Regions from separate parts of the Chryseobacterium sp. X308 genome, predicted to be linked through region 2. Evidence: riboswitches for the same ligand, from Rfam matches in the RefSeq annotation. Region 2 holds a riboswitch; each other region holds the start of a gene.
The links. A riboswitch is a leader RNA that binds a small molecule or an ion and turns the genes downstream of it on or off. The one in region 2 is predicted to bind thiamine pyrophosphate.
Positions count from the first base shown of each region.

Region 1 (11,123 bases), on a different contig from region 2:
TGACTCCAAAGGCAGGATATTTTTACTTCACGGCAGAGAAACCATTCAACAACTCGTTTGATATTACGTTGACGAAGAAGTTTATGAACAACCGTCTGACACTTTCTGTTTTTGCAAACGATATTTTCAACGGACAGGTGATGCAGGTACGTTCTAATCCGCCATCTGGAAATCCGGTGATGATCTACAGCAAATACGACACAAGAAATTTCGGACTTTCCATTAATTATAAAATTCCGACGAGAAATAAATTGGCGAAAGAAGATCCGAATATCCTTAACCAGACCAAAAAAGAAGATACCGGAGGTGTAATGCAGCAGGCACAATAATTCTTCTTTATAATAGATAAATAAAAACAGGTGGTAAAAATGATTATCACCTGTTTTTTTATATAAATTTTGGATAACGCCAATGGATCGTTTTATACACGTAAGACGGGCTAAAGCCCGCCCCTATTGATATGTATTGCTAATAAAATGGTGTTATTTGTGAAAACATTTGTGACATTAGTGTTTACATTTACATCAGAAATCTACCGTCTGAAATCTCCAGCTCAGTGTGTCTACCAATGTCAGCTGATTCAAACTTACCGGAAGATCTGTTATGATTTTTAAGGTCTGAAGTGCCATCATACTTCCTATCATTCCGGGGAGAGCACCCAATACACCAAGGCTGTCACAATCCGGAAGATCTTCATCAAAGGGCGGTTCTGGGAAAATATCTCTTAAGTTTTTACTTCCGTTATGATTAAACACAGCAACTTGTCCTGAGAATCCTAAGATACTTCCGTAAACCAGAGTTTTTTGTAATTGCACACAGGTGTCATTCACCAGGTATCTTGTTGAAAAATTGTCTGAACCATCAATAATAATATCATATTGAGCAAGGGTTTCTTCAGCATTATCATTACTGATTTTTTCTTCAATTCCTATGAATGTAACCTGATGATTGAGTTCTTTTACAAAGGTTTCAGCACTTTTCACTTTGGATAATCCCACTCTGTTTTCGGTATGGACGATCTGCCGGTTCAGATTATGAAGTTCAACCTCATCAAAATCTGCAACACCTAAAGTTCCTACTCCTGCTGCGGCCAGATATTGTATAATTGGACTTCCCAAACCTCCTGCTCCTATGACAAGAACTTTAGATGACCTTATTTTCTTTTGTCCTTCCAATCCAATCTCATCAATAAATATCTGCCGGCTATACCGTGAAAAATAATCTTCTTTCATAATTATCATTGAACCATTAAGATCCTTTAAGCTTTTAAGAATAGTTAAGTTGAGCTTCGCTTGAAAAAGCTGTCTTAAAAATCTTAGATTCTTCTTAATTCAACTTCATCTCTTCAAAATCCTTAATGGTTTTAAAATTTTAAAATCCACTGTAAACAGAATCCCAGTCTTTCATCACAGGATCATAGCCTGCTTTTTTGATCATTGTTTTAATCTCTTCCATACTTCGTTCGTCGCTGGTTTCAAACTGTTCTAAAGATTCTTTATCCACTGCATAACCACCAGGATTTGTTTTTGAACCCGCACTCATAGCAGTTGCTCCCAGAGAGACAATATTATTTCTGAAGACTTCATTTTCTCTGGTAGAAATGGAAATCTCAAGGTCTTCATTCCAGATTCTGTAAGCACAGATCAGCTGAAGCAGATCTTTGTCTTCCATGATAAAATTGGGTTCAATAATTCCTTCAGCAGGTCTGAGCCTTGGAAAGGAAACAGAAAACTTACTTTTCCAGTACTGTTTTTGAAGATAATCGATGTGTAAGGCATTGAAAAAGCTGTCTACTCTCCAATCTTCAAGCCCAAGCAGGACTCCCAGCCCTATTTTATGAATTCCTGCTCTTCCTATCCTGTCAGGAGTTTCCAGGCGAAAATGGAAGTTGGATTTTTTACCTTTCGGATGATACTCCCTGTAAACATCCTGATGATAGGTTTCCTGATAGACCAATACGGAATGTACCCCTTCTTCATGAAGCAGTTTGTATTCATCTTCCATTAAAGGCTGAACTTCGATGGAAATATTGGAAAAATGTGGCTTTAACTTACGTACAGCATTCTGAAAGTAAGGAACTCCCACTATTTTATTGGCTTCACCACTTACCAGCAATACATGGTTTACTCCCATTGATTTCAGGACTGATGCTTCAATCATCAACTCCATATCAGAAAGGGTCTTCCTTTTCAGATTGTTATCAAGACTGAATCCGCAGTAGGTACAGATATTCTGGCATTCATTGCTGAGATACAGTGGTGCATACAACTGAATGGTTTTTCCGAAACGTTTCTGGGTAAGTGCCCTCGTCATCACTGCCATCATTTCGAGTTCCTGAGAAGCGGCTGGCGACAGAAGATTAAGGAAATCATCAATCGTTTTGTTTTTCTTCTGAAGACTGTATCTTACATCGGCCAGACTTACATTTTCAAGCTTATTCTTTACCTCATCCCACTGGTAGTTTTCAAAAACATCTTTAAAGCTTTTCATAATCCTGATTATTCAAATAAAAACGAAGTCAGCGGACTTGAAGCTTCAGCATGACTTGAAATGGCTCCCAACCCTGATTCAAAAGCTCTTCTTCCGGCAATGACACCTTCTTTAAAAGCAACAGCCATATTCAACGGATTTCTCGCTACAGCAATGGCAGTATTCACCAAAACGGCATCTGCTCCCATTTCCATTGCTTTTGCGGCATCTGAAGGTGCCCCGATTCCGGCATCTACCACTACAGGAACGTTGCTCTGGCTGATGATTATTTCAAGAAAATCCTGTGTTTTTAATCCTTTATTCGTTCCAATAGGGGCACCCAAAGGCATTACGACAGCTGTTCCGGCGTCTTCAAGACGTTTGCACAAAACAGGATCAGCATGAATGTAAGGCATTACCACAAATCCAAGTTTGGCTAATTCTTCAGTGGCATATAAGGTTTCAATGGGGTCCGGCAGTAAATATTTCGGATCGGGATGAATTTCCAGTTTTACCCAGTTGGTTTCCAGAGCTTCTCTGGCTAATTGAGCAGCCAATACGGCTTCTTTAGCGGTTCTGGCTCCGGAAGTATTAGGCAGAAGATGAACATGGGTTTCTTTTAATGAGTCAAGCAGATCATCTTCATTGGATTGGGCATCAATCCTTTTCAGCGCCATTGTCACCATATTGGTTTCAGATGCCATGACAGATTGCGCCATATCTCTCATACTTCCGAATTTTCCTGTTCCTAAAAACAGTCTTGATTCAAAAATTCTTCCTGCTATTTCTAATTTCTGATTGTTCATATCATTACTTTTTTTAATTCGTTAATAATCCCGGGCTGCCTGGTAATAATCCCGGAAACAGCAACTCCATAAATCCCGATTTCCTGTAGCGGTAAAATATCTTCAGGATTAACGCTCCCGATAGCAAATATTTTAGGGATCTCTATTGATTTATCCTTTAACCCGTCAATGATATTTTGGTAGCCTTCAAATCCAAGGACAGGACTTAACTTTTCTTTCGTTGTGGTAAATCTCAATGGTCCCAAACCAACATAATCACACGATTCTTTGATTCTCCTGATCACATCTGAAAGGGTATTGGCTGTCCCACCAATAATTTTGCTTTCTCCCAGAACCTGTCTTGCGGCTTCAACAGAGCTATCACTCAATCCTAAATGTACTCCATCAGCATCTATTTCTTTAGCGATCTGTACATGGTCATTGATGATACAAACCGACTGATATGCTGAGCAAAGCTGTTTTGAGATTTCGCAAAGACTGATTAATTCATTTTCAGGCGCATTTTTCCATCGAACCTGTACCCATTTGATTCCATTATCCAAAGCGTTACGGATATGCTGTTCCTGCTCCTGTATTGTATTTCCTTGTGATATGTATTGTAATTTTTCCATGTTTCTATGAATGCGTTCCCAATAAAGAGGAATTGCTTTTTAAAAATTTTTCGATGTATAATTTCCCGTTCCGACAGGCCGTTTCCATATTTTTCCCTTTCGCAAGTTCTGCTGTAATGGCTGAGGATAAAACACAGCCGGAACCATGCTTGGGAAAACATACCGTATTGTCTTCGTTTGGAAATAAAAAAATTTCTTTTTCGTTTTCAACTAAAACATCCGTTCCCAAATGATCTTCTCTATGCCCTCCTTTGATCAGCACTGCACATTGACGGGTATCCGGTAAAAGATTATTTGCCTTTAAAACACTGTATTCATTATAATTCGGAGTTATTAAACTGAGCTTATTAATGATATTTTTTAATTGAGGAAGTGTGTCAAGATTAAAAAAAGTGAATTCGGAAGTGCTTTTCAGAACAGGATCCCAAACGATTTTCACTTCAGAATTATTCTTTTGAACTGTTTCCACAATCTTACCCAGAAATTCAGCATCCTTCACTATTCCAATTTTCACGGCGGAAACGGAATAGTTTTCCATCAGCACCTGAATGGCTTCAATTATTTCATCTATGGGACGCCATTCCAGGCTTAAGCACTTGGAAGCGGTCTGTAATGTTAATGCCGTACACACTCCCAATCCCATTACTTTTGAATGTTCAAAAGTTTTACTATCTGATAATAAGCCTGCTCCACCACTGGGATCAAAGCCTGCAATGCTTATGACATAAGGACGTTCCTGCATTTTCTGAATACTTTTAAAGGTTCTTCACTTTCCCAGATCGCACCCAATAGGGCTGCTCCATCGATATCTGATTCGAAAACTTCATGAATATTATCTTGATTAATTCCTCCAAGGGCTATCAATTTGACATCCGGATTGTTCCGATGTTTTACTTCTTCTTTAATGGTAGAATCCAATCCATATCCTTTTTTGGAGATACTTGGAAAGAATGGACTTATGAAAGCATATTCCCATACTTTATCCAAAGTATTGTAGGTTGTGATATCGTGCACTGAAGTTGAAATCATATTTTCTTCCGCGAAAGTTTTAAATGCTTCTTCTTTCCGGTCGATTTCCCTGAAATGAAACCTTGAGATCTGATATTCCTTTCCAAGATCGTAATGCGTATGCAGTACAAGCTGTGAGTGAAAAGAGTCATCAATTTGGGTGATAAATCCAATCATTTCATTACGACTGATCCATGGTTTACGGATGTGAAGCAGGTAAAGACCTTCCTGAAACATCTGATTAATACAATCAGTTTCATTCGGAACAATCAATTCAGGAGTGATAACGAGGATCATATATAAATTTCTTTCCCTTTTTCGATGAATTCCTGTGATTTATCCAGCATCCCTTTTTCTGCAGATTCACGGATTTCCTGAGTGATTTTCATCGAACAGAATTTTGGTCCGCACATAGAACAGAAATGGGCAATTTTTGCACCTTCTGCCGGAAGTGTTTCATCATGGTAAGCTCTTGCCGTCTCCGGATCTAATGAAAGATTGAACTGATCCTCCCATCTGAATTCAAATCTTGCTTTACTTAATGCATTATCTCTGTATTGTGCACCAGGATGTCCTTTTGCTAAATCTGCCGCGTGGGCTGCCAGTTTATAAGTGATCACCCCAACTTTTACATCATCTTTATTCGGAAGCCCCAAATGTTCTTTTGGAGTTACATAGCAAAGCATCGCACATCCAAACCATCCGATCATGGCAGCCCCAATCCCTGAAGTAATATGATCATAACCCGGTGCAATATCCGTTGTCAAAGGGCCTAAGGTATAGAATGGAGCTTCATGACATTCTTTCAGCTGTTTATCCATATTTTCTTTGATCATATGCATTGGTACGTGCCCAGGTCCTTCAATCATTACCTGTACATTGTGCTTCCAGGCAATTTTAGTGAGTTCACCTAAAGTTTCCAGTTCTGCAAACTGCGCTGCATCATTGGCATCTGCAATAGATCCCGGACGAAGACCGTCTCCCAGAGAGAAAGCCACGTCGTATTTCTTCATAATTTCACAGATCTCCTCAAAATGGGTATACAGAAAACTTTCTTTATGATGGAATAAACACCATTTTGCCATAATCGATCCTCCTCTGGATACAATTCCGGTTACTCTGTTGGCTGTCAGATGAATATATCTTAGTAAAACTCCTGCGTGGATGGTAAAATAAGAAACTCCCTGTTCAGCCTGTTCAATCAAAGTATCTCTGAAGATTTCCCATGTAAGATCTTCAGGAACACCTTTTACTTTTTCCAATGCCTGATAGATTGGAACGGTACCAATCGGAACCGGACTGTTTCTGATGATCCATTCTCTTGTTTCGTGAATATTTTTACCGGTTGAAAGGTCCATAATAGTATCTGCTCCCCATCGGCAGGCCCATACTGCTTTTTCCACTTCTTCTTCAATACTGGATGAAATGGCACTGTTTCCGATATTCGCATTGATCTTTACCAGGAAATTTCTCCCGATAATCATCGGCTCGCTTTCCGGATGGTTGATGTTATTGGGAATAATAGCTCTTCCGGCAGCAATTTCGTCTCTTACAAATTCCGGGGTGATTTTACTTTTGGGAGTATTGGCTCCAAAACTGTGTCCCGGATGTTGAAAAGCCATTTCTTTAGACACTGATTCCAGCTGTTCTATTCTTTGATTTTCCCGGATCGCCACATATTCCATTTCCGGAGTAATGATTCCCTGTTTGGCATAGTAAAGCTGGGTCAGTTCTTTGCCATCCTTTGCCACTTTGGGTTTATGATCATAAGAAAACCTCAGTTCGTCAAGACGTGGATCCGCCAAACGTGCTTTTCCATATTCAGATGTAATTCCGTCTAAGATATTCACATCATTTCTATCCAGAATCCATTGTTCTCTGATTCTTGGAAGCCCTTTCTGAATGTCAATGACTGCATTTTCATCGGTATAAGGCCCCGAAGTGTCATAAATGGTTACCGGAGCATTATGTTCAAAGCCGCCATTGGTCAGTTTGGTTGGGCTAAGCTGTATTTCACGCATGGCTACATTGATAGGGTGTAATTTTCCTTCAACATAGATTTTCTTTGAGTTCGGAAATGGCGAACATGTAATGGAGTGAGCCATAAGTATTGGTATTAAATATGAGAATTAACCGCCCTGAGTGGCAGTAATGATTAAAACTGAATCGTTGTTATTGAGGATGGTTTCCGCCCAGACAGACAGGGGAATAATGCGATTGTTGACAGCTACAGCAATACCTTTCTTTTTTCCGGGCAGCTCAATAGCCAGTAATGCTTCCAGGTTGGCAGGAAGTACATCAAATGTTTTTCGGGTGTGGTTGATTATAAGTTCCATTCCTAATAAATTAAATATACTTTAGGAATGGCCATTATTGTACAATAGAATGTACAGCAAAAGTCATCTACTTTTCCCTACGCTGGTATGATCCAGATCAGGTTCAAAGGGTAAAGTCTCAGTCTGTTGGTAACAGACACCCCTAAAGTTTGAGACGAAGTTAGACATTTTTTTAGAATGGGCAAAATCTGAAATGATATTAAAGAAAAAGTCCGTCTCAAAATTGAGACGGACTTTTATGTTTTCCTTTGATTAACTAAAAATCTTTAGTTATTCCTCACATGCTCTCCAGATCGCATCATTCTGCGGAACAGGAGCTATGATTTCAATGTTTTCTTTGGTAACGGGATGAATAAACTCCAGTTTTCTTGCATGAAGATTGATTCCTCCATCAGGATTGGAACGCGGTGCTCCATATTTCAGATCACCCTTAATCGGAACTCCGGTCTTGGATAGCTGTGCTCTGATCTGATGATGCCTTCCGGTTTCAAGGTCAATTTCCAACAACAAATAATTGTCTAATGTTTTGATCACATGATAAGTAAGAATAGCTTCTTTCGCCCCTTCAGTAGCTTTCGGAAAGACAATAGCCTTATTATTTTTTTCGTTTTTCTTTAAATAATGCACCAGTCTCTGGCTTTGCGGGATCATTTCTTTTCCTACAACGGCCCAATATGTTTTTTTCACTTCGCGGTTTTTCACCATCTGCGTCAAACGGGAAAGCGCTTTGGATGTTTTTGCATAGATCACCAGCCCGGAAGTTGGGCGGTCTATACGATGAACCAAGCCGAGAAAAACATTTCCCGGCTTAGCATCTCTTATTTTTATAAAGTTCTTGATGGATTCTAATAGTGATTCATCGCCGGTCTTATCGCCCTGTACAAGCTGACCCACCTTTTTATTAATCACCAGAAGATGATTGTCTTCATATATAATCTGCTCCTTCATACCTCTTCAGTCTATCTTCTTCTGTTGGATAATGACAGGATAATCCCTGCCAGAAGGCCTACCGTTTTAACAGCTGAAAGTTTTGAGCCTTCCGGAATAAACGCTCCGAATACACAGATAGCCGCTGCAGCATACATGGCATAAACAAAATTCTTATTGGTAAGTAACGGAGCCTGAATAAAAAAGCTTGCTCCAATCAGAACATAAAATACTTTTCTTGAAAGCAAATGATTGATTTCCGGGGAAAATAAATTAAACCATCCCACAGCCAGACAAATCAAAGCTGCAATAGATAATATTCCCTGAATAGATTGTTGGTTCTGCATGGACTAATAGCTTTCGTTTTCGTTTGGAAACTCTACATTTTTCACATCTTTCACGTATTGAGAAACGGCTCCTGTAATTTCTGTGTAAAGGTCAAGATATCTTCTTAAGAATTTCGGGCTGAAACCTTTGTTCATTCCCACCATATCATGATACACCAAAACCTGTCCGTCGCAATCTGCACCGGCACCGATTCCGATGGTTGGAATAGAGATGCTTTCAGTTACTTTCTTAGCTAAATCAGCAGGAATTTTTTCCAACACAATAGAAAAACAGCCAAGTTCTTCCAGAAGCTGTGCATCAGCAATTAGTTTTTCAGCCTCTGCTTCTTCTTTAGCTCTTACTTTATACGTTCCAAATTTATAAATGGACTGTGGCGTTAATCCCAAATGTCCCATTACCGGAATTCCGGCATTGATAATTTTTTTGATTGATTTGGAGATTTCTTTCCCACCTTCAATTTTCACAGCATGCGCTCCACCTTCTTTCATCATTCTTACCGCAGATTCCAATGCTTTTTCAGGATTACTCTGATAAGTTCCGAAAGGTAAATCCGCTACCACCAAAGCTCTGTCGGTTCCTCTTACCACACTTTGCGCATGATAGATCATTTGATCCAGCGTAATAGGCAATGTGGTTTCAAAACCAGCCATTACATTCGCTGCAGAGTCTCCAATTAAAATAGCATCTACTCCACCAGCATCTACCATCTTGGCAGTGGTAAAATCATAGGCTGTAAGCATTGTTATTTTCTCCTTGTCGAATTTCATTTTACGCAAGGTTTCAGTCGTAACTTTTTTAATTTCAGAGTGAACAGACATAATTTATCTATTTTTAAAAGTTAAAAAGTCGGCTTTGAGCCGACTTAAGTTTTTGTATGATTTATAAAACTACGTGACCGAGTTTCATGAGTTTGTCGTGATTTAAGATCTTGATATTTCTTCCGTCCACTTCAATCAGACTATCCTGTTTGAATTCTGAGATCAGACGGATGGCACTTTCTGTAGCAGTACCGATAATATTGGCAATTTCTTCTCTCGTTAATGAGATTTTGATGAAACCCTCAGGATCTACGCCCAGTTTCTGTTCCAGAAGCAGCAGAATTTCTGCCAGTCTTTCTCTTACTGTTTTCTGTGCAAGGAAAGTAATGGTGTTGGAAGATTCTCCTAATTCATAAGAAATTTTCTGAAGCATTACGAAGGACAACTGTGGATCTACTTCCAGAAGATACATGAAAATATCTGCAGGTAAGAAAACACATTCAATATCTGTCATTGCTTCTGCTTTGGCCTGGAAATTTTCCCCGCAAAGCAAAGAACGATAGCCGATGATATCCCCTTCTTTGATAAATCTTAAAATCTGATCTTTCCCGAAAGCTCCTGATTTTGAAAGTTTGGCAGCACCTTTTTCCAGGACAAACACTCCTTTTGGAGTTTCCCCATCCTCGAAAATAGTTTCATGTTTCTGAAAACTCAGTTTCTTTTTGCCATTAATATATTTTTCAAAATCTGCGCTAGAAAGTCTTTCTTTAAATGATTTATCATTAAAAACTCTGGCGAACCTCTCTTCAATTGCTATCTGTTGTTCCTGCGGCATTTTATATGATATTTATCACAAAAATAGAACTTTTTAACACGATAAACAAAAAAAATTGTTATAATTTTGTAGTTCAATATTTTATGGGGTGAGCGAGAACTGTTTTCATTGTGGTCAAGGTATAGAAAAAGAGAGAATTTTATTTGATGAAAAGACTTTCTGTTGTAATGGATGTAAGTCCGTTTACGAAATTCTGAATTTAAATAATTTAAGCAATTTCTATGAGCTTAATAAAGGAGCAGGAATTCGTCCGAATGATGAAAATTCTACTCAGTTTGATTACCTGGACACACCGGAAATCTTTGAAAAAGTGACTGATTTTTCTGAAGGAAACACCAGCCTCGTTACTTTCAAAATCCCTGTAATACACTGTTCCTCATGCATCTGGCTGTTGGAAAGTCTGCATACCTTAAATAAACATATCAAATATTCTCAGGTTAACTTCACAAGGAAGACTTTGCAGATTTCATTCAACCATAATGATCTGAAATTGAGCGAACTCGCTAATTTCTTAACCAATCTGGGATACAAACCTGTTATCAGTCTTGAAACGGCTGAAAAAAACGTAGACCACCTTGATAAATCCTTGCTGGTAAAATTTGCTATTGCAGGTTTTGCCTTCGGAAACGGTATGTTTCTCGCCTTTCCCGAATACGTAGGAGGCGAAGATTATTGGATGGAACATTACAAGGGTCTTTTCAGAACATTGATGTTCTTATTAGCATGCCCCGTAGTATTCTATTCAGCATCAGACTATTACAAATCTGCATGGTACGGATTAAAAAATAAAATCGTCAACATAGATGTTCCTATTGTACTGGGAATTTTTGTTCTTTTCGGAAGAAGTATTTATGAAGTGGTAACGGATTACGGTCCGGGATATTTTGATACCCTTTGCGGCCTCCTTTTCTTCATGCTGATGGGGAAAATTTTTCAGAAAAGAACGTACAGTGCCCTTTCTTATGACCGGGACTACAAATCGTTCTACCCAATTGCCGTAACGAAAGTAGACTTTGAGGGAAAAC
Region 1 is NZ_JAJFZH010000008.1:109,114-120,236, forward strand. Features, by position in the region: gene LIV57_RS11145 (outer membrane beta-barrel protein) at 1-329, shown strand, start outside; gene LIV57_RS11150 (HesA/MoeB/ThiF family protein) at 525-1,241, opposite strand; gene thiH (2-iminoacetate synthase ThiH) at 1,372-2,490, opposite strand; gene LIV57_RS11160 (thiazole synthase) at 2,499-3,275, opposite strand; gene LIV57_RS11165 (thiamine phosphate synthase) at 3,272-3,886, opposite strand; gene LIV57_RS11170 (hydroxymethylpyrimidine/phosphomethylpyrimidine kinase) at 3,891-4,628, opposite strand; gene LIV57_RS11175 (thiamine phosphate synthase) at 4,604-5,191, opposite strand; gene thiC (phosphomethylpyrimidine synthase ThiC) at 5,188-6,999, opposite strand; gene thiS (sulfur carrier protein ThiS) at 7,024-7,230, opposite strand; TPP riboswitch at 7,288-7,384, opposite strand; gene LIV57_RS11190 (RluA family pseudouridine synthase) at 7,501-8,178, opposite strand; gene LIV57_RS11195 (hypothetical protein) at 8,190-8,504, opposite strand; gene panB (3-methyl-2-oxobutanoate hydroxymethyltransferase) at 8,508-9,323, opposite strand; gene LIV57_RS11205 (Crp/Fnr family transcriptional regulator) at 9,385-10,098, opposite strand; gene LIV57_RS11210 (heavy metal translocating P-type ATPase) at 10,187-11,123, shown strand, end outside.
Region 1: linked by a shared signal. The riboswitch ahead of thiS (sulfur carrier protein ThiS) and the one ahead of pnuC (nicotinamide riboside transporter PnuC) in region 2 are both predicted to bind thiamine pyrophosphate.

Region 2 (11,123 bases):
ATTATCGAGTGATATATTTTTCGGACACTCTACTTCGCAGGCTCCGATTACCGAACAGTTTCCGAAACCTTCATCATCCATTGCCTGAACCATGTTCAGAACTCTTCTTTTTGCTTCTACTTTTCCCTGCGGAAGTAATGCCAGGTGGGAAACCTTTGCTCCCACAAAAAGCATTGCAGCGCCATTAGGACAGCAGGCAACACAAGCTCCGCAACTGATACATGCAGCAGCATCCATGGCTTTATCGGCATCTTCTTTCGGAACTAAAATCGCATTGGCGTCTAATGTATTCCCTGAAGTATTTACAGAAATAAACCCTCCGGCAGCCATTATTCTGTCAAAAGCACTGCGGTCTGTAATGAGATCTTTGATGACAGGAAAGGCAATACTTCTCCAGGGTTCAATAACTATTGTTTCGCCATCATTGAACATTCTCATGTGGAGCTGGCAGGTTGTGATTCCTGTATCAGGGCCGTGTGCTCTTCCGTTGATATAAAGAGAACACATTCCGCATATTCCTTCCCGGCAGTCGTGATCGAAAGCTACAGGCTCTTTATTCTCATCAATCAGCTGTTCATTGAGAATATCCAGCATTTCAAGGAAGGATGAATCTGTAGAAATACCGGATACTTTATACATTTCAAATTTTCCTTTTGTTTTTCTGTCTTTCTGCCGCCAGATTTTCAGCGTAAGATTTAAAGTGGTTCTTTTTCCCATGTTAATTATTGATTTAGTGATATTAAAAGTACATCTAAAAGCACTTTCATGTTTATGAGTCTTCTCATATTATATCTTAAAATAGATATTCAGGCTGATAATTTTAGATACCACATCTTGGCATTTCAGGTAAAAATGGTCTTATAGTTGCAGATTTATCACCAATCAAACACTAAATTATTATATTATGGAAACTAAAACGGCAACCAAAAAATCACCAGCCAAAAAAACGACAACAGCAAAAACAACAGCAAAAACTCCGGCTAAAAAAAATGCAGCCAAAAGTTTGGAAGATCTTTTTGAAGATGCACTGAAAGATATTTACTGGGCTGAAAAAGCACTGCTGAAAGCGCTACCGGTAATGATGAAGAATGCTACCGATGAAAAGCTTAAAAAAGGTATTGATAAGCATATTATTGAAACGGAAGGCCATGTGGAAAGACTTGAAGAATGTTTTAAAGCATTAGGGAAAAAAGCCCAGGCAAAGAAATGTGATGCTATGCAGGGACTGCTGGACGAAGGAAAGAGCATTATGGAAGAAACAGAACCGGGAGCTGTAAGAGACGCGGGAATTATTGCAGCAGCACAAAAAGTTGAACATTATGAAATCGCCACATATGGTACACTTGCTGCATTCGCTAAAGTATTAAAAGAAGAGGATTGTCTTAAAAACCTTTTAAGCACATTGGAAGAAGAAAAAAAATGTGATGAACTGCTGACAAAGGTTGCTGATACCAACCTTAACAGCAAAGCAATGTAAACATACAATCTTTATAAAAAAGGAGACCTGATTTTTTATTCGGGTCTCCTTTTTCGTTTTTATTGATTTCCTGTGTTTGCTCCTTCAAATGTATTATTCATAAGATCAATTTTACAGTTGTCTGTTAAAATATGGACCTTGAGGTTTTCTACATAAACGGGAAATCCTTTTTTAACAGTTTCAGTATTCGTCTGCCCGATTTCCTTTGCACTGATCATCCATACAGAACCCGATCCTCTGCAGGTCGCGTTATGTCCTTCTTCAATAAGAAGGGCAGTATCTTCTCCTAGGCCGATTCCCAGGCATTCCGGATGAAGAATCACAGCATGTGATAGCCTGCCGAACCTTGCACGGTGTGCAAAATGGGTATCAATAATACAGTTCTTGATGAATCCTAACCCGGAATCCAACTCAATATCATTTTCCAGAATTGCTTCACCGTTGACTGCTTCAAGAATAACTATTTTAGGCATACACATTGCTCCCGCGCTGGTGCCTGCAATCATAAAGCCTTCTTCTTCATTATATTTTTTCTTTAAAACATCCGTAACAACAGAGGGCTGCAAAAATCTGCAGATTTTATCCTGGTCACCGCCTGTAAAGAATATCGTTTTTGCTTCCTCAATTCTTTTCAGATAAAAATCTGTATGTACCTGATCATCACAAATATCCAGAAAACCAAAGTTGGTATATCCGATTTCTTCAAATGTTTTGGTGTAAGTTTCCTGCATTTCTTCGGGTTCGGAAGTAGCCGTTGTAATTACTTCAATGCGGTCATCTTTAGAGGTTACCAGCAGTTTAAGAATTTCATTGGGCGAAAAATTATTGTTTTTATTTTCTATCTCGGGTTTATCGCCGTCTCTATCTTCTTTACCGCCGATAATCAGTAGTTTTCCTTTAGGTATCATATGTAAAGTCATTTAAAAATTAAAATCATTGAATGCTATTCCTGTTGGTGAAATTTAAATTGTAATGGAACTGTTTATCTTTAATAAAATCTCCATTATATAAATTAATAACCGATCCTTCGGTAAGGATATGTCCCTTCAGATATTTCATAAAAACGGAGGTTCCCTTTCTTATCTTTTTTTTATTAACATTTCTGGCATTAATAATCATTATCGTACTGCTGCCGTAGCAATAAGCTTTGTAACCTTTCTCAATAACCAGCATCATTCCTTTATTCAGGCCGATACCAAAACATTGAGGCTGAAGAATAATAGTTCTGACCAGATCTTTAAATCTTGTTCCATTGTTAAATTTGGTATCAATGATACAGTTATTGATAAATCCCAGACCTTGGTGAATCCCTTTTTCGTTCAGCAAAAGTTCCGGAATATACATAGAGCTGGTATTCATTCCGATAACTGTAAAATCTTCTTCATGAAGGTATTTATTATGTAAAAGTTTTAGGATCTCAGATCTTTTCAGGAGTTCACAACTTTCCGGATCCTCATTCGCGAAGAAAATTACTTTAGCCTGGAAGATTCTGTCATAATAATCATTAAAATTATTTTCCTGCAGAATATGAATAAACCCGAAATTGCTGTATCCATGCCTCTGCAATACGGCCGAATATTTCTCTCTGTATTCTGGCTCGGAACCTGAAATGATAATTTCAATACAGGTATTTCTCCGTTCCGGCAATAACCCGAACAGCTGAGGTGGAAATTGACTGGTTTCCGTTTTCTGTTCTGCCTCTTCACAAGAATCAGGATTGTTGCTGCCAATAAAGATGAGCCTGCCTTTTGGATTCATAGCACAACAATCCTTATTCATTATCGGGTTTTACCTTGACACTGTCACTTTCCTGCTGCATGGTGTCTGAAACTCCATCAAGGGTTTGGATCGTATCTGAAGCCTTGTCGTTTACCGTTTCTCTTTTGTTGTTTTGATCGATATACTGTGTTTCGGATTTTGTACATGCTGATAACATCAGCAATAATACCATATATAGTGCTGTTTTTTTCATAATAATCTATTGGTTACAGCAAACATAATCATCAAAAAGAGAAGTATTTATGATGTGAATCACAATTCCCGGATAGCAAAGGCTGAACAAAACCGTCTTTAAAATTGCTGTTAAATTGCTGTTGAAAAGCGAATGTTAATATTTGTATCTTTTTCAATATATTTGTGGATATTTTTCGTATCAATGCGGTGGAAAAATTAATAGTAAATAGTAACAACAATGGAGCAGCTTAGTTTATTTAATCCACAGGATCTGTACGAATTTCCAAAAGACCTGCTGGAATACAGAGAACATTTTCTGAATCAGGAAGAAGCTGACCGCCTGAAAATTCATCTGCTTGAAACAGCTCCCTGGAAACAGCGTACCCAGAAAATGTACGATAAGATGGTGCTGACCCCACGCTTAACAGCCTGGTACGGAGATGAAGAAAGAGCTTATCCTTCAGGTATTGGGGAACTGGATACCAGCCCCTGGACACCTGAACTGTTTTCTTTAAAACAAAGAATAGAAGAAACATTTGGGTATCAGTTCAATTCCGTATTATTGAACCTTTACAGAGATCATAACGATTCTGTTGCCTGGCATCGGGATAAGGAAAGCAGATATGGAAAACGTCCGGTGATTGCATCAGTAAGTTTAGGGCAGACCAGAAATTTTGATTTCAGGAAAAAAGACCATCATCAGAGTAAATACAGCCTGCCTCTTCCTCACGGTTCGTTATTGATTATGAAAGGAGACCTTCAGGAAAACTGGGAACATCGGATTGCCAAATCTGCCACCACCATGAAAGAGCGTATTAATCTTACGTTCAGACTGGTTAATCAGTTGTAATATATTCATTCATATTATTTTATAATTAGGTTTAAAGTATTGTGATCTGCTTTTTTGGCAAATAAATTGTTGCATTTATAAACAAAGTCATTGTTTGACTTCTCTATATCACCATTTAAAATTTATTATTATGAAAAATCTTGTAGTAACAATTTTTGCATTAGCTGCTTTAACTGCCTGCAAAAAAAACGAACCGACAACCACGAGTCAATCTGAGGAAAGTACCACAATGTCTGCCCCTGCAGAATCCGGAATGACGGTAACCGACTCAACAAAAATGACAGACACCAAAGATCAGAAAAGTACTCTCAGCGATCAGGACAAAAAGTTTGCAGATGCTGCAGCCATAGGAGGACTGATGGAAGTAATGATGGGTAAACTGGCCGCGACAAACGCTGAAAACTCAGTAGTAAAATCTTTGGGAGCAATGATGGTAACTGATCATACCAAAGCGAATGACGAGCTTAAGAATTGGGCTTCAGGAGCAGGGTATACATTACCCACAAGCTTAGATACCGAAAAGCAGAAGATGTATGATGACCTGAAAGCTAAGAAAGGTAAAGACTTTGACAAAAAATATACAGATCTTATGGTCAGTGATCATAAAGAAGATGTGGAAGCGTTCAAAAAAGAGGCATCGGAAGGAACAGAAGCCTCATTAAAATCTTTCGCAGCGAAAACACTTCCGACACTTGAACATCATTTGAAGGAATCGGAAAAAGCTAAAAATGCGGTCAAATAATATTGAGTTTATATGACTTGCATCATAAGTCCGAACATAAGGTATTTAATACTTTTGATGTGATTAAATATTATTTTGTTCTTGATTATAGTAAGCTCCTCTTTTTAAGAGGAGTTTTTTTGATTATTCTTTCTTTTTATATTCTTCAATTTTCTTAAACTGTCTATAAGAATCTTTCAGCTTTCGAAGCTGTTCAGATACAACCTCAGTACTTTTTGGGCTGAGATCACCAGTATCCAGGGCATTTTGATAAGCTTCTATAGCTGCTTTTTCGCCAAACACCACATTTTCTAATGTAGATTCTATCAGATTTCCCATGGTAAAAGAATTTTTAATGTCAATCCATGTTCTGTGAACAGCTCCTGCCACGGACGTTGAGTCCTCCGGAGTACCTTGCTTTTCTGTGATGAGGTTGATCAGTTCATTTTTCATGATTTTCGACTGCGAAATCATATGGTCGTATTCATCCTTTATTTCCGGATACATTTCCCAGACTTTTCCCTCAACTTTTTCGAAACCTTCCTTCCTGTCGTTGGTAATGTGTAGTAAGTCATTAAGTACCGATATTTCCTGCTGATGATCCATAATATAATTTTTAGATTAACTATAAAAGTAAAACTTATCCGGTGAACTCTTTATAATCCTGATCATATCTCAAAAATAATAGGCTAAAGTCCTTTCTTTTTTCAACAAAAAGCTGCACCTTTGCCCAACAATGGGGTGCTACAGATAACAGTGGCTGAGATGATACCCAGGAATATACTTCCACACCTGATCCGGATAACGCCGGCGTAGGGATTGCTTATTGATCATCTCATCATTTGATTTCTAATAATTAATATGATGCAGGACATTTTAAAACAAATTACCTTACCGGAATGGTTCGGAGTCTTATTTTCAGTAATCCAGGTTTTACTGGCCCGTAAAAACAATGTCAACAACTATCTTTTCGGAATTGCAGGTATTCTGCTTACACTGTATGTGATGCTGACTTCGAAGCTCTATGCTGAATTTACCTTAAATCTTTATTATCTGGTCATGAGCATCTATGGATGGCTGTACTGGAAATTTGGGAAACAAAGATCCGAGATGGAAATCTCTGTTACCTCAACCACAGAAAAATGGATTACCGGAGGAATTGTTCTGGGAACTTTTATCTTATTCTGGTTCTTCCTGACTCATTTTACCGACTCGGATGTTCCGGTTTGGGATTCTCTGGTGAGCGCCTTTGCCTGGGCCGGAATGTGGCTGATGGCAAGAAGAAAAATTGAAAACTGGGTAATACTGAATGTCAGTAATCTTATTTCAATCCCGCTAATGATTCATAAAGAATTATATCTCTATGCTGTTTTAACGTCGTTTTTATTTTTAGTGGCCATTTCCGGATATATAGAATGGCAGAGAATCATTAAATCCAAAGCTAATGCTGAGTATTAAAGAGATCAGGCAAGAACTTCAGGGCGCCTCTGTAATTTCTGATAAAGTAATGCAGCATATTCATGAGGAAGGACTGCTTAAGATCTGGGTTCCCCAAAAATATGGCGGACTCGGCTACCGTTTTGAAGAAGGGCTTAAAGCCTTATTTGGCTGGGCTGAAACCGATGGAAGTTTCGGCTGGATGCTGACACTTTGTGCCGGTGCCAATTACTTTTCCAGAAATATCACGCCTGAAATTGCTCAATTACTCTTTACACATTCTGAAACCTGCTTTGGAGGAAGCGGAATGGTTGGCGGGACGGCAGAAAAACAGGATGACAGCACTTATCTGATCAACGGTTCATGGAATTTCGCAACAGGAACACCTCATCTGACTCATTTTACATTGAATGCCAGGGTTATGGAAAATGGTAAAGCTATAAAGGATAAAGACGGCAATGAGATCATCCACTCATTCATCGTTCCTAAAGAGGAGGTTCATATTATTCCCAATTGGAATTCTATGGGAATGAAAGCCAGTGGAACCTATTCTTTTACCATTAATAATGTCTGTGTCAGTGAAGATTACAGCTTTGTTTATGATACTTTTTTCACGAATGATATTCTGGACAGCATTCCGTTCCGGGTTTTTGCTGACTTAACACTCCTTGTCAATTATCTTGGAATAGCTTCTCATTTTATTGAAGAGGCAGAATGTATTCGTTCTGAAATCAATTTCAAGCGTTTTACTGAATCTGTTGAAAAACATTTGGGAAAAGTATTAAGCATAGCCAGAGAAGTAGAACATATACTCGGTGATCACAAAGAGATTCCGGAGGATAAACAACACGTGATTCATCAGTATGGAGTAGAGCTGGTTCAAAAATTATCCCGTCAGATCCTTACTGTTTATACACAGCTGGGAATTCGGGCAACCGATACTGATTCTGCAGTGTACCAGGTATTCTGCGATTATTTTACAGCGGCTATGCATTCCAATTTCAGGCCTTCTGCAGATGATCTGGACTTTTCATTCTGAGTTAAAGTTTCAGAAAATAATTCTGTTAATGAGTGTTTTATGTGAATATTTTGTTAACAATATTCTTTATAGTGAATATTGTACAATAAATTTTAATTATTTCACTATATTTGGAATAAACTAAAACCTGAAATAAGCCCAACATAACACCTGCTAAATAAGAGCAACCAGATTACAAAAACATTATGAAAGACTTATTTTCACTCAACGGAAAGAGGAAGGATCATGTAATTATGTATTTTAAAAAAGAGAGGCATCCATTGGTAGAAAATGATAACTGGATAACGGTTACAATTAAAGAATGGTACCGGACAATGATCATATCCTGTTTAATATGCAATGACTTAGTCACTCTAATTATCGTAAGAATAAAATTCACTCCATTTTACGAAAAATATACAGTACTGTAAGTTGATTCCTGTTGATACCTTTGTAAAAATAGATGGCCGGAACAGTTGATGGTGATATTGATCCCCGGAAAGGAGTTATATTCTTATCTGGCAAGCCATTCTTCCCGAAGAACCGCATAAATAACATCATCAACCCATTTATTTTTCCAGAACAGACTTTTTACAAAATGACCTTCTTTTCGTAAACCGATTCTTTCCATCAATAGAATAGAAGCTGTGTTGTCCGGATCCACAGACGCTGTAATTCTGTGTTTATGTAAATCATTAAACAGGTAACTTATGATGCCTTTTAAAGCCTCAGAAGCATATCCTTTTCCTTGAAAAGACGTATTTAATGTAATTCCCAGTTCTACCTGTGCATTTTCATCTCCGGTAAAATGAACTCCGATATCTCCGATAACCGTTTTTGTTTCTTTATCCGTAATTAACAGCTGATACCAGCTTTCAGGCTGGTTAAATTCTGTAGTATTTCTCAGGATAAAATTTTCCACCTCTTCCAGCGTTTCAGGGATCCAGCCTTGAAATCTATTGGCTTCAGCATCGGAACGGTAATCGAAGATGTCCTGTTGATCCTCAATTGTAATGTCCCGTAGAACTAATCTTTCTGTGTAGAGCTGCATAAGGGTAATATAATTTCGGACAAAAATAGGGGTAATTGGTAGTTATTCAATGGGCAATTCAAGTTTTTATGAAGATTAAAGCTAATTTATTTCAATAAAAACGATAAAATATTTGCAAATACCATTTAAATACTTACTTTTGTACCGCTTTAAAAACAAAATACGGGGGATTGGCGCAGTTGGCTAGCGCGTTTGACTGGCAGTCAAAAGGTCACGGGTTCGAATCCCGTATTCTCCACTAAAGAGCTGTAATACAATATATTGCAGCTCTTTTTTATGATTAATATTTTGTCCCGGCAATTCCAACAGAATACACTAGATTTGAAATAAAAAATTAACATGGAATTTTCTCCTTTTAATCCTGTGATTAAGCTTTGTCTGCAAGGAATGGATTTTGAAGACAAAGGAATGCCTGAAAAAGCAGGTGAATTATTTTTGCAAGCCTGGGAAGAAGCTACGGATGACCATGAAAAGTTTCTGGCAGCTTATTATCTGTCACGTAACCAGAAAACAACTGGTAATCAGTTGAAATGGCTTGAAACTTCTTTAGAATTTGCTTTAAAAATTAATGATGATACCATTAAAAGTGCATTGCCCGCTCTTTATCAGAACATTGCTCAATGCTGGGAGAAGTCGGGAGATACAGAAATGTCAAAAAAGAATGCTGAACTGGCATTACAGTTAAAAAACCATCCGTCCGATAAAGGACCTTTTTATCACGGAACAAAAGCAGATTTAAAAATTGGAGATTTACTGAAAGCAGGCGGAAGTTCCAATTATCAGTCTGACCTGAAAATGAATCATATCTATTTTACCGCTTTGGTAAACGGAGCAGGACTTGCCGCCGCATTAGCAAAAGGAGAGGGCACAGAACGTGTGTATATTGTAGAACCAACAGGAAATTTTGAGAATGATCCCAATGTTACCGATAAGAAATTTCCTGGAAATCCCACCCGCTCTTATCGTTCCGAAATGCCTTTGAAAATTATCGGAGAAGCAGCTGATTGGACCAGACCCGCTCCTGCAGATCTTCAGAGATTCCGAGAAAAGCTGGAAAACAATAATGGGGAGATTATCAATTAGTCTCTCTTATTTATTTTTTGATGATCTTTAATATATTCCAAGGTTTTATCGATAAGAATAGAGTTTCCACCGCCGTTATTTCGGAGATCAATAGCCCAATTTTTACTATTTTTCTGATGCGGTAAATACCTTATCGGGAAACTTATTAAAATCATTCCTATTCCAGACATACTTCTGAAATCCAGAAAAGCCGATTTGTGATCAACAATTTGGCTTTGCGATTACCGATATCAACCAGGCAAGGGATCTTTGAACTTCATTTACGGTTTGTAGAAATATTTAGTATGAAAATACCTACTTTATAGTAATGTCCTATATTTTAGCAATAAAGTGTTTTAAATAAATTATCTTTACACTATTGGTAAAAATGATTGGTTTTGTGTAGAAATATTCTTACGGTTGGTTTTCTGTTTGCTTTTCTTTTGTTTTATTCTCAACAATACACGGTGCAGTTTTTCAATACAGATAACGGACTGCCTCAGAATAGTGTAAAAGATATTATAAAAGATAAATATGGTTTTATCTGGCTGACTACAGAAAACGGAATTGTAAGATATGACGGGCTTAATTTTTTTGTTCATAAAAAATTTCCACTCAATAGCCAGCGGTTTACCTATTTTTATGGTAATGCTGATAAGGACAGTATTTTTACGGCGGTAGATGATGGAAAAACGGTTTTAATCCATCAAAAAATTCCAAAAGTAATAAAAAGCATTAAAAGATGTCCAACAATTATTGTTAGGGGCAATGTCAAGTATCATCTGTGTATTTCAAATTACAGCTACAGTCCGTCTCCGGGAGTCTATTTTTTTATGGATTTCAAAAAAGGAAGGTATTTTATCACACAAGACTCCTTTGTTTATGAAGATTTTCTTTCAAAAACACAGGTTAAACTTGATGTGAAGCCGCTTTTTAAAAATGATCCAAATGCCTTTACAATAGGAGAGATTCTGTTTTATATTGATCGGAATGCTAAAAAGGTAAAAAAAATAGAAGAAGGAAAAATTACCGGTTCTTATGATCTGCCCATTGTAGCGGATGTCAGAAGCAAAATTTTCTGGAACAGAACCAACGGGCAGGGATTTGTCCTGAATAACAATATCCTTTACAGATGCATCTACAATAAAGGAACCCTTAAATTATCAAAACTGATCCGGCTTGATCATATAGGCGAAAGTAATCTGATGTGCATTTATTATGATGTAAAATATAAAAAACTTTACCTTGGAAGCAGTACAGACGGGCTCAAAATAGTGAGCTTAACCGATTTTACCTCTTCGAAAAAGAACATCCCAAAATCATCAGCTGTTTTTTATGCGATCCAGCCTTATAATGATTCATGTGTAATTAATCCTGCAGGGGAAATCTACAACCGCTACGGATTGGTTAAAAGCAAAAACTTCGATAAAAGTATATCGTATTTTTTAAATTTTGACAGACAGGGCAATCTTGTAACCCGGAGAGAACAAACTCTTTTTGTATACAGTAAAAAGTCTGATTTTACAGATTTTCAAAGCATTTCCACCGGAGAAG
Region 2 is NZ_JAJFZH010000009.1:39,757-50,879, reverse strand. Features, by position in the region: gene LIV57_RS11810 (succinate dehydrogenase/fumarate reductase iron-sulfur subunit) at 1-717, opposite strand, end outside; gene LIV57_RS11805 (ferritin-like domain-containing protein) at 905-1,477, shown strand; gene LIV57_RS11800 (cyanophycinase) at 1,537-2,385, opposite strand; gene LIV57_RS11795 (hypothetical protein) at 2,411-3,256, opposite strand; gene LIV57_RS11790 (hypothetical protein) at 3,249-3,449, opposite strand; gene LIV57_RS11785 (alpha-ketoglutarate-dependent dioxygenase AlkB family protein) at 3,669-4,280, shown strand; gene LIV57_RS11780 (DUF4142 domain-containing protein) at 4,411-5,022, shown strand; gene LIV57_RS11775 (PA2169 family four-helix-bundle protein) at 5,146-5,607, opposite strand; TPP riboswitch at 5,729-5,837, shown strand; gene pnuC (nicotinamide riboside transporter PnuC) at 5,863-6,459, shown strand; gene LIV57_RS11765 (hypothetical protein) at 6,446-7,477, shown strand; gene LIV57_RS11760 (GNAT family N-acetyltransferase) at 7,971-8,507, opposite strand; tRNA gene LIV57_RS11755 (tRNA-Ala) at 8,672-8,745, shown strand; gene arr (NAD(+)--rifampin ADP-ribosyltransferase) at 9,156-9,590, shown strand; gene LIV57_RS11745 (ATP-binding protein) at 9,968-11,123, shown strand, end outside.

Region 3 (11,123 bases), on a different contig from region 2:
TGTCTTCCTGTAGCGGAAAGATATCTTCTCATAGAATCATCATATCCGAAAGTAGAAGTGGTAGCCCCGATTTCAGCACCCATGTTACAGATCGTACCTTTACCGGTTGCGGAAAGAGATTCTGCACCTTCACCGAAATATTCCACGATACATCCTGTACCTCCTTTTACGGTAAGAATTCCGGCAACTTTTAAGATCACATCTTTTGCAGAAGTCCATCCGTTCATTTTACCGGTTAATTTTACTCCGATAAGTTTAGGCATTTTAAGTTCCCAGGCCATTCCTGCCATTACGTCTACCGCATCAGCACCTCCTACACCAATGGCAACCATTCCCAGTCCGCCGGCGTTTACCGTATGCGAGTCAGTACCAATCATCATTCCTCCGGGAAATGCATAGTTTTCCAGGACAACCTGGTGAATAATACCTGCTCCCGGTTTCCAGAATCCGATTCCGTATTTATCACATACAGAGCTTAAGAAGTTGAATACCTCGGAGTTTTTGTTGATCCCTTCCTGTAAGTCTTTATCAGCACCTACTTTAGCCTGGATAAGGTGATCCGCGTGAGCAGTAGAAGGAACAGCCACTTTAGCTTTTCCTGCCTGCATAAACTGTAAAAGTGCCATCTGTGCGGTAGCATCCTGCATCGCTACTCTGTCCGGTGCAAAGTCCACATAAGAGTTTCCTCTTTCATAAGCTTGTGTAGCATTTCCTTCCCAAAGGTGGGTGTAAAGGATTTTTTCTGAAAGGGTAAGAGGTTTTCCCACAATTTGTCTTGCTGCTGCAATTCTTTCAGGGTAACGTTCGTACACCTTTTTGATCATATCAATATCAAAAGTCATATCGTATTTTAGTTTTGTTCTTGTTCCGTTAATGCTTCTTTTCCCTGTGTTGAAAAAGAAAATCACTTATCTATGCATCAAAAAACGTTCCTATAATCCATAAACAGGGCATTTTTGATTCTGAAATCAATAGATTTTATAACTTTCAATTTAAGAAAAATTAGAATTTATTTTCCAGCTTTTATCGAAAAAAAAACGTAACTATCATAAAATAGAAACGTTCTAAACAAAAAATTGGAAGATTTTAAATCCTTAAGGATTAAAATCTTCCAATAATATAGTTATTCAATAGTCTTGCGACTTATTATCAATCTCTTAGTGAGCGCTTGTACTTGTTAATTCTTTAATAGAAGGAACAAATGTAGTAAGGTCAATTCCCTCAACAGCAGTTTTATACTCATCGATGCTAGGAATTCTTCCGATGATTGCGGAAAGAACAACAACCGGAGTTGAAGCAAGCAGGGATTCTCCTTTTTTACGTTCAGAATCTTCAACTACTCTTCCCTGGAAAAGACGGGTAGAAGTTGCTAAAACAGTATCTCCTTTAGCTGCTTTTTCCTGGTTACCCATACAAAGGTTACATCCCGGGCGCTCAAGGTACATTACGTTTTTGTACTCTGTACGTGCTTCTCCTTTTGGAGCGTTGTCATCAAATTCAAAACCGGAATATTTTTCCAGTAATTCCCAGTCTCCTTCAGCTTTTAATTCATCAATGATATTATATGTAGGAGCTGCCACTACAAGCGGAGCATTGAATTCTACTTTTCCTTGTTGCTTTTCAAGGTTTCTCAACATCTGGGAAACGATCTTAAGGTCTCCTTTGTGAACCATACAGGATCCTACGAAACCAAGGTCTACTTTTTTCTCACCTCCATAGTATGAAAGGTCTCTGATGGTATCGTGAGTATATCTTTTAGATACATCGTCATTGTTTACGTCCGGGTCAGCAATCATTGGTTCAACAATTACATCAAGGTCTACAACAACTTCAGCATAATATTTAGCGTTTGCATCAGGAGTCAAAGCAGGTTTTTCACCTGATCTGATTTCTGCAATTCTCTTATTTGCTTTGTCAATTAATCCCTGAAGAACTTTGTTGTGATTATCCATACCCTTGTCGATCATGATCTGGATTCTGCCTTTTGCAATTTCCAGTGATTCGATCAAAGTATTATCTTCAGAAATGTTGATAGAAGCTTTTGCCTTCATTTCAGCAGTCCAGTCTGTAAAGGTAAATGCCTGGTCAGCAGGAAGTGTTCCGATATGAACCTCAATGATTCTACCCTGGAATACATTTTCTCCTCCAAACTGCTTTAACATCTGAGCCTGCGTTGCATGAACCACATCACGGAAATCCATGTGAGGCTTCATTTCACCTTTGAAAGTTACTTTTACAGATTCAGGAATCGGCATGGATGCTTCACCGGTAGCCAATGCAAGCGCTACAGTTCCTGAGTCAGCTCCAAAAGCAACTCCTTTAGACATTCTGGTGTGAGAGTCACCACCAATAATGATAGCCCACTCGTCTACAGTGATATCGTTAAGAACTTTGTGGATAACGTCAGTCATGGCGTGGTATTCACCTTTCGGGTCACGGGCTGTAATCAGTCCGAACTCGTTCATGAATTTCATCAGCTTAGGAATGTTAGCCTGAGCTTTTTTATCCCAAACAGAAGCCGTGTGGCATCCGGACTGGTAAGCACCATCTACGATTGGAGAAATCACAGTTGCTGCCATTGATTCTAATTCCTGAGCGGTCATCAAACCTGTTGTATCCTGAGATCCAACAATATTAACCTGTACACGAACGTCAGAACCGGCGTGTAATACTTTTCCCGGAGTAGTTCCAACAGCATTTCTGTTGAAAATCTTCTCTACAGCTGTAAGTCCTTGTCCTTCATGAGAGATTTCTTTTGACGGAGCAAAAACTGTTGGCGCTTCAATACCTAAAAGCTGAGCAGCAAATGTCTGTAGTTTTTTACCAAATACGACCGCGTAAGATCCTCCTGCTCTGATGAATTCCATCTTTTGCGGAGTGAAAGATTTGGTAAGGTCAATCAGTTCTTTATCGCCGTTATATAATTTCTTTTCTTTTGTATTAATCGTTAAAACAGTTCCTGTTGCTACTGAGTAAGCTTCTTCAAGAACAATGTCACCGTTTTCATTACGAACCGGGTTTCCGTTCTCATCTACTTTTTTTACCCAGTTTTTAAGGTCAATACCAATACCTCCGGTAACGTCTACTGTGGTAAGGAAGATCGGAGAAATACCGTTTGTACCTCCTACAATAGGAGCAATGTTGACGAATGGTACGTATGGGCTTGCCTGTTTTCCTGTCCAAAGAGCAACGTTGTTTACTCCGGACATTCTGGATGATCCTACGCCCATTGTTCCTTTTTCAGCAATAAGCATAACGCTTGCATCAGGATGCTTTGCCTGTAAAGCTTTGATTTCTTCCTGAGCTTCAGGAGTGATCATACATTTACCGTGAAGTTCACGGTCTGATCTTGAGTGAGCCTGATTACCCGGAGAAAGTAAATCTGTAGAAATATCTCCTTCACCAGCAATATAAGTAACTACTTTAATTTCTTCAGCAACTTCAGGAAGTTTAGTGAAGAATTCAGCTTTTGCGTAGCTTTCAAGGATTTCTTTTGCAATTTCGTTACCGCTGTTGAATGCTTCTTTCAGACGGTTCGTATCTGCTTCGTAAAGGAAAACCTGAGTTTTAAGAACGTTGGCAGCTTCTTTAGCAATAGCTGCATCATTACCTAAAGCAAGGTCCAGCAGCACCTCAATAGAAGGTCCGCCTTTCATATGAGACAATAATTCAAAGGCAAATGCCGGGGAAATTTCTTCTACTACGGATTCACCCAGAATAATTTCTTTTAAAAATTTTGCTTTTACTCCCGCTGCACTCGTAGTTCCGGGTAGTGTGTTATAAATGAAAAATTTAAGAGAGTCCGGTCGGTCAGCATTATCTGAATCTTTAATTTGTGCAATGATTTCGCTTAGTAATTCAGCACCATCAATTGGCTTTGGATGAAGCCCCTGGGTTTTTCTTTCTTCAATCTCTTTGATGTAATCCTTATAAATACTCATAATAGAAGGTCTTTCAAAATTAAAGCTAGGTCAGCTTTTTCTTTACCGGTGTGTATAAATACAATTAATGACATTTTGAGTTCTCGCATTTTGATGCAACATTAACCGAATAAAGTCAGCATAATCCACACTTTTTCAAAAGTTTTTTAAAATTATCAAACATTTCAAAATGTCCCCAAAATTACGAAATTTTACAATTTTATAAGAATGAAATTATTTAGATTCTTTATAAATATGAATTTTATAATATCTATTTTTGGTCGTATTTTTGTAATCAAATGGAGAATATGAAAAATATCCTGAATATTTTATGTGTTTTTATTTCGATTTTCGTTTTCTCGCAGACCAAATCTGTGAAGAAAATTCCTGTGAAAAAAGGAACAAAAAGCACGGTTAAAAAAGCAGCTTCAGCCAGCAAACCTAATGCTGATCTGGTAGTGATCAATAAAGATCTTCCTGTTTTGATTCCTAAGAAAAAAGGAGATCAGTTCGGGTATGTCAATCAGAACGGGAAATTTATTATTCAGCCGGAATATCATATTGCCGTATTTTTTTATGAAGACTGTAATCTTCTGAATTCACCCAATGAAAAAGTGAGAAAATTTGGAACAAAAGATTATGCTACGGTGGAGAAAAATATGATTTCTTACCGTATAGATCAGTCTGGGAAGAGAGTCTATCAGTTCAAAGATACCGATTTTGGAAAATGTAAATTTGAAGAATATAAACAACAGCTATTCCAGGCGTATATCCTCAATGGTTTTTATGGAATCATTGAAAAATCAAAATTTGTGAATGCGGCCGACTACAGACAATATCAGATCTATCCTCAATATCAGTATCTTTTTATTCTTGAGGGGGATGATGTTGCGAATCCGATGATTGTTGCCTCCAATAATGATAAATTCGGAATTATTGATGTTAACAATAACGTGATTATTCCGTTTGAATATTCCAATATTAAAAGAAATTTCAGCTGGAAACTGGGTAAAATGTTTGAAGTGACAAAAGACGGCTCAAATTACTATTATATCGATGCCAACAACAAAACTTACTAGAGAATGATAAATGATGAATGATTCATTTGATAACTCCTATTTTTCGTAGTATTTTTCAATTACGTAACCCGCAACCTAACAACCCACATCTCGCACCTCGCAACCCACTATCCCGCATCTCGAAACCCGAATTTCAATTCATATATTTTTTGTAATTTTGCCACTGAAATAAAGGGGTGCTTTAACAGGCTGAGATTATACCCAATGAACCTGGAACAGGTAATGCTGTTTAGGGAATTGAAAATGTATCAATGAAACAGTATAACAATATACCAATTGCTAGACTATTAAATTAATAAAATTGTTACATTATTGCTCGACCCCTTTTATTCATTAAATGTTAAAGATTTATAGAATGAAAGGATTATTTTTTTTAGGACTTACCGTAGGAGCTGCGGCTTTTATACAGGCTCAGAATAAAGATTCACTAAAAGTTAGGGAAATTGAAGCCGTCAGCTTTACCAAAAGATTGCCTGTAGCAAAAGAAATCATCAATGTACAGAAAGATTTGGACAGCAAAAATCTCGGACAGGATCTTCCTATTCTTTTGAAAAACCAAACCTCAGTTATTTCAACTTCCGATGCCGGAAACGGAGTTGGATATACCGGTTTCAGGATTCGTGGTGTTTCAGGAAGTGCCATCAATGTCATGATGAACGGTGTTCCATACAACGACTCTGAAAGCCAGGGAACTTTTTTTGTCAACGTTCCGGATTTGACAAGTTCTGCCTCACAGATTGTGATTCAGAGAGGAGTAGGAACTTCCAATAACGGGGTTTCTGCCTTCGGAGCAAGTATTAACGTACTTTCTAAGGATCCTGAAGAGAAATTTTATTTTAAAACGGATGACAGCTACGGATCATTTAATACCTACAAATATTCAGCAGAAATAGGTTCCGGGAAATTCTGGAAAAACCGACTTTCCGTGATGGGAAGATATACTCATATTCATTCTGACGGATACATCGACAGAGCTTCATCCAACTTACATTCTTATAATTTCACCGCTTTATTTGAAGAAGGAAATACAAAATTACGTTTAATGGCTTTTGGTGGAAAAGAGAAAACCTATCAGGCATGGAACGGGATTGATCGTAAAACCTGGGAGACTGATCCCAAATTTAATATTTCAGGGGCCATTTACGATTCCAGTTGGGAGAATATTGTAAGTTTCTATGATAATGAAACGGATAATTACAGACAGAATCATTATCAGTTGCTGTGGGAACAGAAATTCAGCGACCGCTGGAATCTTGAAACCACGTTCCACTATACAAAAGGAAAAGGATATTATGAAAACTACAAGCAGGGAGATCCGTTTTCAAGATATAACCTTCCCAATATAACAGAAGGAGGACAAACGATAAAAGCTTCAGACTTTATCAGAAAAAAATGGCTGAACAACGATTTCTACGGAATGGTTTCAACGCTTTACGGGAAATTTGAAAATTTGGATCTGAACTTTGGAGCTGTGGTCAATCAGTATTACGGAAGACACTATGGAAATGTAACAGGAGTATTTTTTCCTCAGATTGATGAAAGTGAATACTACAGAAACCGCTCTGTAAAGAATGAAGTGTCTGGTTTTGGAAAAGCTTTACTAAGATTGGATAATTTTGAATTCTTTGGTGATTTGCAGCTCAGAAAAATCAATTACAACACAAAGATTCTGACGGCTGGTGATGGTGAAGGAGCAGATTTAAGTAAAAACTGGCTGTTCTTTAATCCAAAAGCCGGAGTGAATTACAGAATTGACGGAGGTAAAATATTCCTTTCTTACGCCCACGCCCATCGTGAACCCAACAGAGATGACCTGATGGCCAATAATGATGTGAAAGCTGAAAAGCTTCATGACATTGAGGCCGGTTTCGAAAAACAGTTCGGAATCGTTTCTTTTACTGCGAATGTGTATTATATGTATTATGTGAATCAATTGGTTCTGAACGGAGAATTGAATAACGTAGGGGCATTTATCAGAACAAATTCAGGGAAGAGCTACAGAAGAGGTATTGAGATTGGTGCTTTGGTAAAACTATCCAAACAATGGGAGGTTTCCGGTAACGTAACATTAAGCCAGAACAGAAACCAGGATTTTAATATTCAGAATGGTGATGTTCCTAAAAGCCTTGGAAATACTCAGATTTCATTCTCTCCGAATGTAATTGCCAATGTAGGCTTGAAATTCAATCCTACAAAAAACTTCCAGTTTGCTTTAATGAACCAGTATGTTGGAAAACAATATCTGGACAATACCGAAGATGCCAATCTGCAGCTTAAAGATTATTTCCTTACAGATTTCAATGCTCAATACCAGTTTAAAATTGCCAATAATGAAATTGCATTGAAGCTGTTGGTGAATAACCTGTTCAATAAGAAATATGTTAATAACGGATCTGTTTATGATGGGCAGCCTTATTATTTTTCTCAGGCAGGAACGAACTTTATGTTTGGAGTAAGCTGGAAAATACAGCAATAAATAATGATGTTTTTTATGTAAATACCTAAAACTGATAGAATAAATTGAAGGCCACTAATGTGGTCTTTTTTTTATTCTATAGAGATTTATACTTTGATCTAATCTTGAAAGTAATATATTTGTTATTTAATTAAAAAAACAAATGAAAAAAATTTATTCGCTATTAGTAGTGTTTCTTTTTACTACTATTATTACAGCACAAATACAGGTTACTGTAGAAAGTCCGGGAGTTTGTAAAATCACATATGGAAGCTCGAATAATTATTCTATGTATGATCCGGGAATTGGAAATCCTACATTTTATGTACATTTAATGGTTGATCAGTATAACAATTCACAGAATATTTTATTTGAGGATTCATGGAATAATTCAAATGTAACAATGAATTGGGACTCTTCGGCTAATGCTTATGTAGGATTTGTAAATCTTAATAATAAATTGTTTACCAATACCAATAACGTGATGGCACTTGGAACAACAGTGTATCAGATCAGTTTTGTGTTTAAAGATCTGCAAAACGGTGCTACAAAACAATCTGGTACTATTTCAGTCTTTGTCAATACAACAACTTTGGGAACACTGTCTGTTTCTGATACTAAAGCTGTTAAAACAAAATCCTTTGTTTCGGATGGAAAACTGTATCCCTCAGAAAAAGGAAACCTACTACTTTATATTTATGATTTTAGTGGTAAACTTGTTAAACAGAAGGCTGTTAATGCAGATGGTAATCCAATAGATTTGGATATTTTTCAGAAAGGAAATTATATTTTGTATCTATCTGATATCAATATGAAAGAGATAATTAAGTTCAAATACTAAATTATTAATAACTCAAAAGAAGAAGGCTGCTTTCGCAGTCTTTTTTATATCCATTAAATATTACAAAAAGTCCCGAAAAAGTTATAAATTTGCTGCCAAATGAATATTTCAGCATATATTTTAGAATACTTAAAACAATTTGGAACTGCCACAGTTCCAGGCTTTGGGGTGTTTTCACTGAAAAATTCTAAGGCAATTATCAATTCTGAAAACGGAAGCATCTTACCTCCGGCCAGCCAGATTGAATTTGCCATAGATTATGAAGTCCGGGCTGAAGACCTTACTGCTTTTATTGCAGAACAAAAACAGATGTCTCTGGAAGCTTCAAGAAGTGATCTTAAAATTCAGACTGATTTTTGGAAGAAAAAACTTCAGGCGGAACAGGTTCTTGACATTCAAAACCTTGGAACCGTTTTCATTGAAGAAGGACATACCCATTTCAAAGGAAAGAGGATAGAATCCGGACGTCCGGATTTTTACGGATTGGAAGAAATCAGATTTTCAGATATCAATAACGGGGAAAAAGTAAATGCTTCTGTGAATCGTGAAAAGGATTTTAAATTCAAAAAAACAATTCTTTGGCTTTTCCTTCTGATTATCCCGGTTCTTGGAATTGTATACCTGGCGTTTACCCAGCAGGAACTTCTTTTCGGAAAAAAATCTTTCAATAATGTTTCCGTACAAACTTCTACCCATAGGATCGTAAAAGATACGGTGAAGATGAAAGTACATACTCCGGAAACACCCGTTACAGATTCTTTGAAAAAAGATTCATTAGTAAAACCCGCCGGAAAAGTAAAACAATCTGCTCCGGCTGTCCCAAACAACACTAAGACTAGATGGCAAAAATAAAAAAAGCGTCAGAATCTCTGACTATTATGACCAATATCGTTCTTCCGAACGAAACCAACTCTTTAAGAAACCTTTTCGGTGGTGAACTTCTGGCAAAAATGGACCGTTGTGCGTCTATTTCTGCAGCAAGACACTGCGAAAGAAGAGTAGTAACAGCTTCAGTAAACCACGTATCTTTCAACCATCCGATCCCGGAAGGTGGTGTTGTGGTGTTGGAATCTAAAGTTTCAAGAGCATTTTCTACTTCCATGGAAGTGTATGTAGATGTATGGTTGGATGATCCAATCAACCAGAAGAAAGTTCATACGAATGCCGGAATTTATACTTTCGTTGCAGTAGATGAATTCAACCGTCCGATTCCTATTCCGGAAATGATTCCTGAAACAGATGAGGAGAAAGAAAGATTTGCAGCAGCATTCCGTAGAAAAGAACTTTCATTAATCCTTTCCGGAAGAATGAAACCTTTGGAATCTGTAGAGCTTAAAAAACTATTCCAGGAACCACAGGAGTCTAAGAAAGATAAAAAGTAAAAACTGAAACACAAATAACACGAATGGCTGGCACAAATTTTCACAAATGGTTTGTGTCTGATCAGATGAAAAAATAATATGGATATTTCAGAAAATGATATATCAAAAATAGTCTACGAAGCTGGATATATAGTTCATAAGGCATTAGGACCAGGACTTTTGGAAAGTGCTTATGAAGAATGTCTGTTTTATGAATTAAGTAAACATGATATTCTTGTAGAAAGACAAAAACCGATGCCATTAATGTATGATGAGGTTAAAATGGATGTTGGTTATAGACTTGACTTTTTGATTGAGAAAAAATTTGTATTAGAAATCAAATCGATAGAATCATTACAAGATATTCATCTAGCACAAATACTTACTTATCTTCGCTTAAGTAATTGTAAACTTGGAATGTTGATCAACTTCAATACGCTTCAGTTTAAAAATGGTGTTAAGAGAGTAATTAACGGTACTTTATAATTTGTGCTATTTGTGAAATAAATTAGTGACATTTGTGTTTAAACTATGAAAATACTTCTTTTAGATAAAAACCATCCTCTCATCACTGAACAGCTTTTGGCTAAGAATTTTATCCTGGAAGAGGATTTTACATCGTCTTATGATGAGGTTTGCGATAAAATTGAGAACTACGACGGAATTATCATCAGAAGCCGTATACCATTAGACCAGACTTTTCTGGAGAAAGGGAAGAACCTTAAATTCATTGCAAGAGTAGGGGCCGGAATGGAAAATATTGATATTCCTGTTGCAGAAAAACTGGGAATTCAATTGATCAATTCTCCAGAAGGAAACAGAGATTCCGTGGCCGAACACGTTGTGGGAATGCTTCTGGTGATCATGAACAGGCTTTTTATTTCTTCCCGGGAAGTGAAAAACGGAATCTGGAAACGTGAAGAAAACAGAGGAGATGAGCTGTTGGGAAAAACAGTGGGATTGATTGGCTATGGTAACATGGGAAAAGCTACTGCAAAAAGACTTTCAGGGTTCGGATGTAAGGTGATTTTCCACGATATTCTTCCTGATCTTTCAGATGAATATGCAACACAGGTTTCACTGGAAGAACTGAAACAGTCTGCAGAGGTCGTAAGCCTGCATATTCCTTTAACTTCAGAAACCCACTATCTTATTGACGAAGCTTTCATTGCAGAGATGAAAAACGATTTTTATTTTGTCAATACGGCAAGAGGAAAAAACGTGGAAACTAAAAGTTTAGTAGAAGGAATGAAGTCCGGAAAAGTAAAAGGTGCATGTCTTGATGTACTGGAATATGAAAAATCTTCTTTCGAGAACATTGAATCGGAAAATGAAGATCTGAAATATCTTCTTGAATCGGAGAAAGCCATTGTCACACCCCACATTGCCGGATGGACCCATCAAAGTAAAGAAAAACTGGCTCAGTTTATTGTAGATAAGATTGTAGCTTCGCATTGTTAAGCTAAG
Region 3 is NZ_JAJFZH010000008.1:86,326-97,448, reverse strand. Features, by position in the region: gene LIV57_RS11115 (aconitate hydratase) at 1-842, opposite strand, end outside; gene LIV57_RS11110 (bifunctional aconitate hydratase 2/2-methylisocitrate dehydratase) at 1,158-3,941, opposite strand; gene LIV57_RS11105 (WG repeat-containing protein) at 4,229-4,999, shown strand; TPP riboswitch at 5,162-5,253, shown strand; gene LIV57_RS11100 (TonB-dependent receptor) at 5,355-7,475, shown strand; gene LIV57_RS11095 (T9SS type A sorting domain-containing protein) at 7,618-8,295, shown strand; gene LIV57_RS11090 (hypothetical protein) at 8,395-9,147, shown strand; gene LIV57_RS11085 (acyl-CoA thioesterase) at 9,135-9,677, shown strand; gene LIV57_RS11080 (GxxExxY protein) at 9,756-10,142, shown strand; gene LIV57_RS11075 (2-hydroxyacid dehydrogenase) at 10,188-11,117, shown strand.
Region 3: linked by a shared signal. The riboswitch ahead of LIV57_RS11100 (TonB-dependent receptor) and the one ahead of pnuC (nicotinamide riboside transporter PnuC) in region 2 are both predicted to bind thiamine pyrophosphate.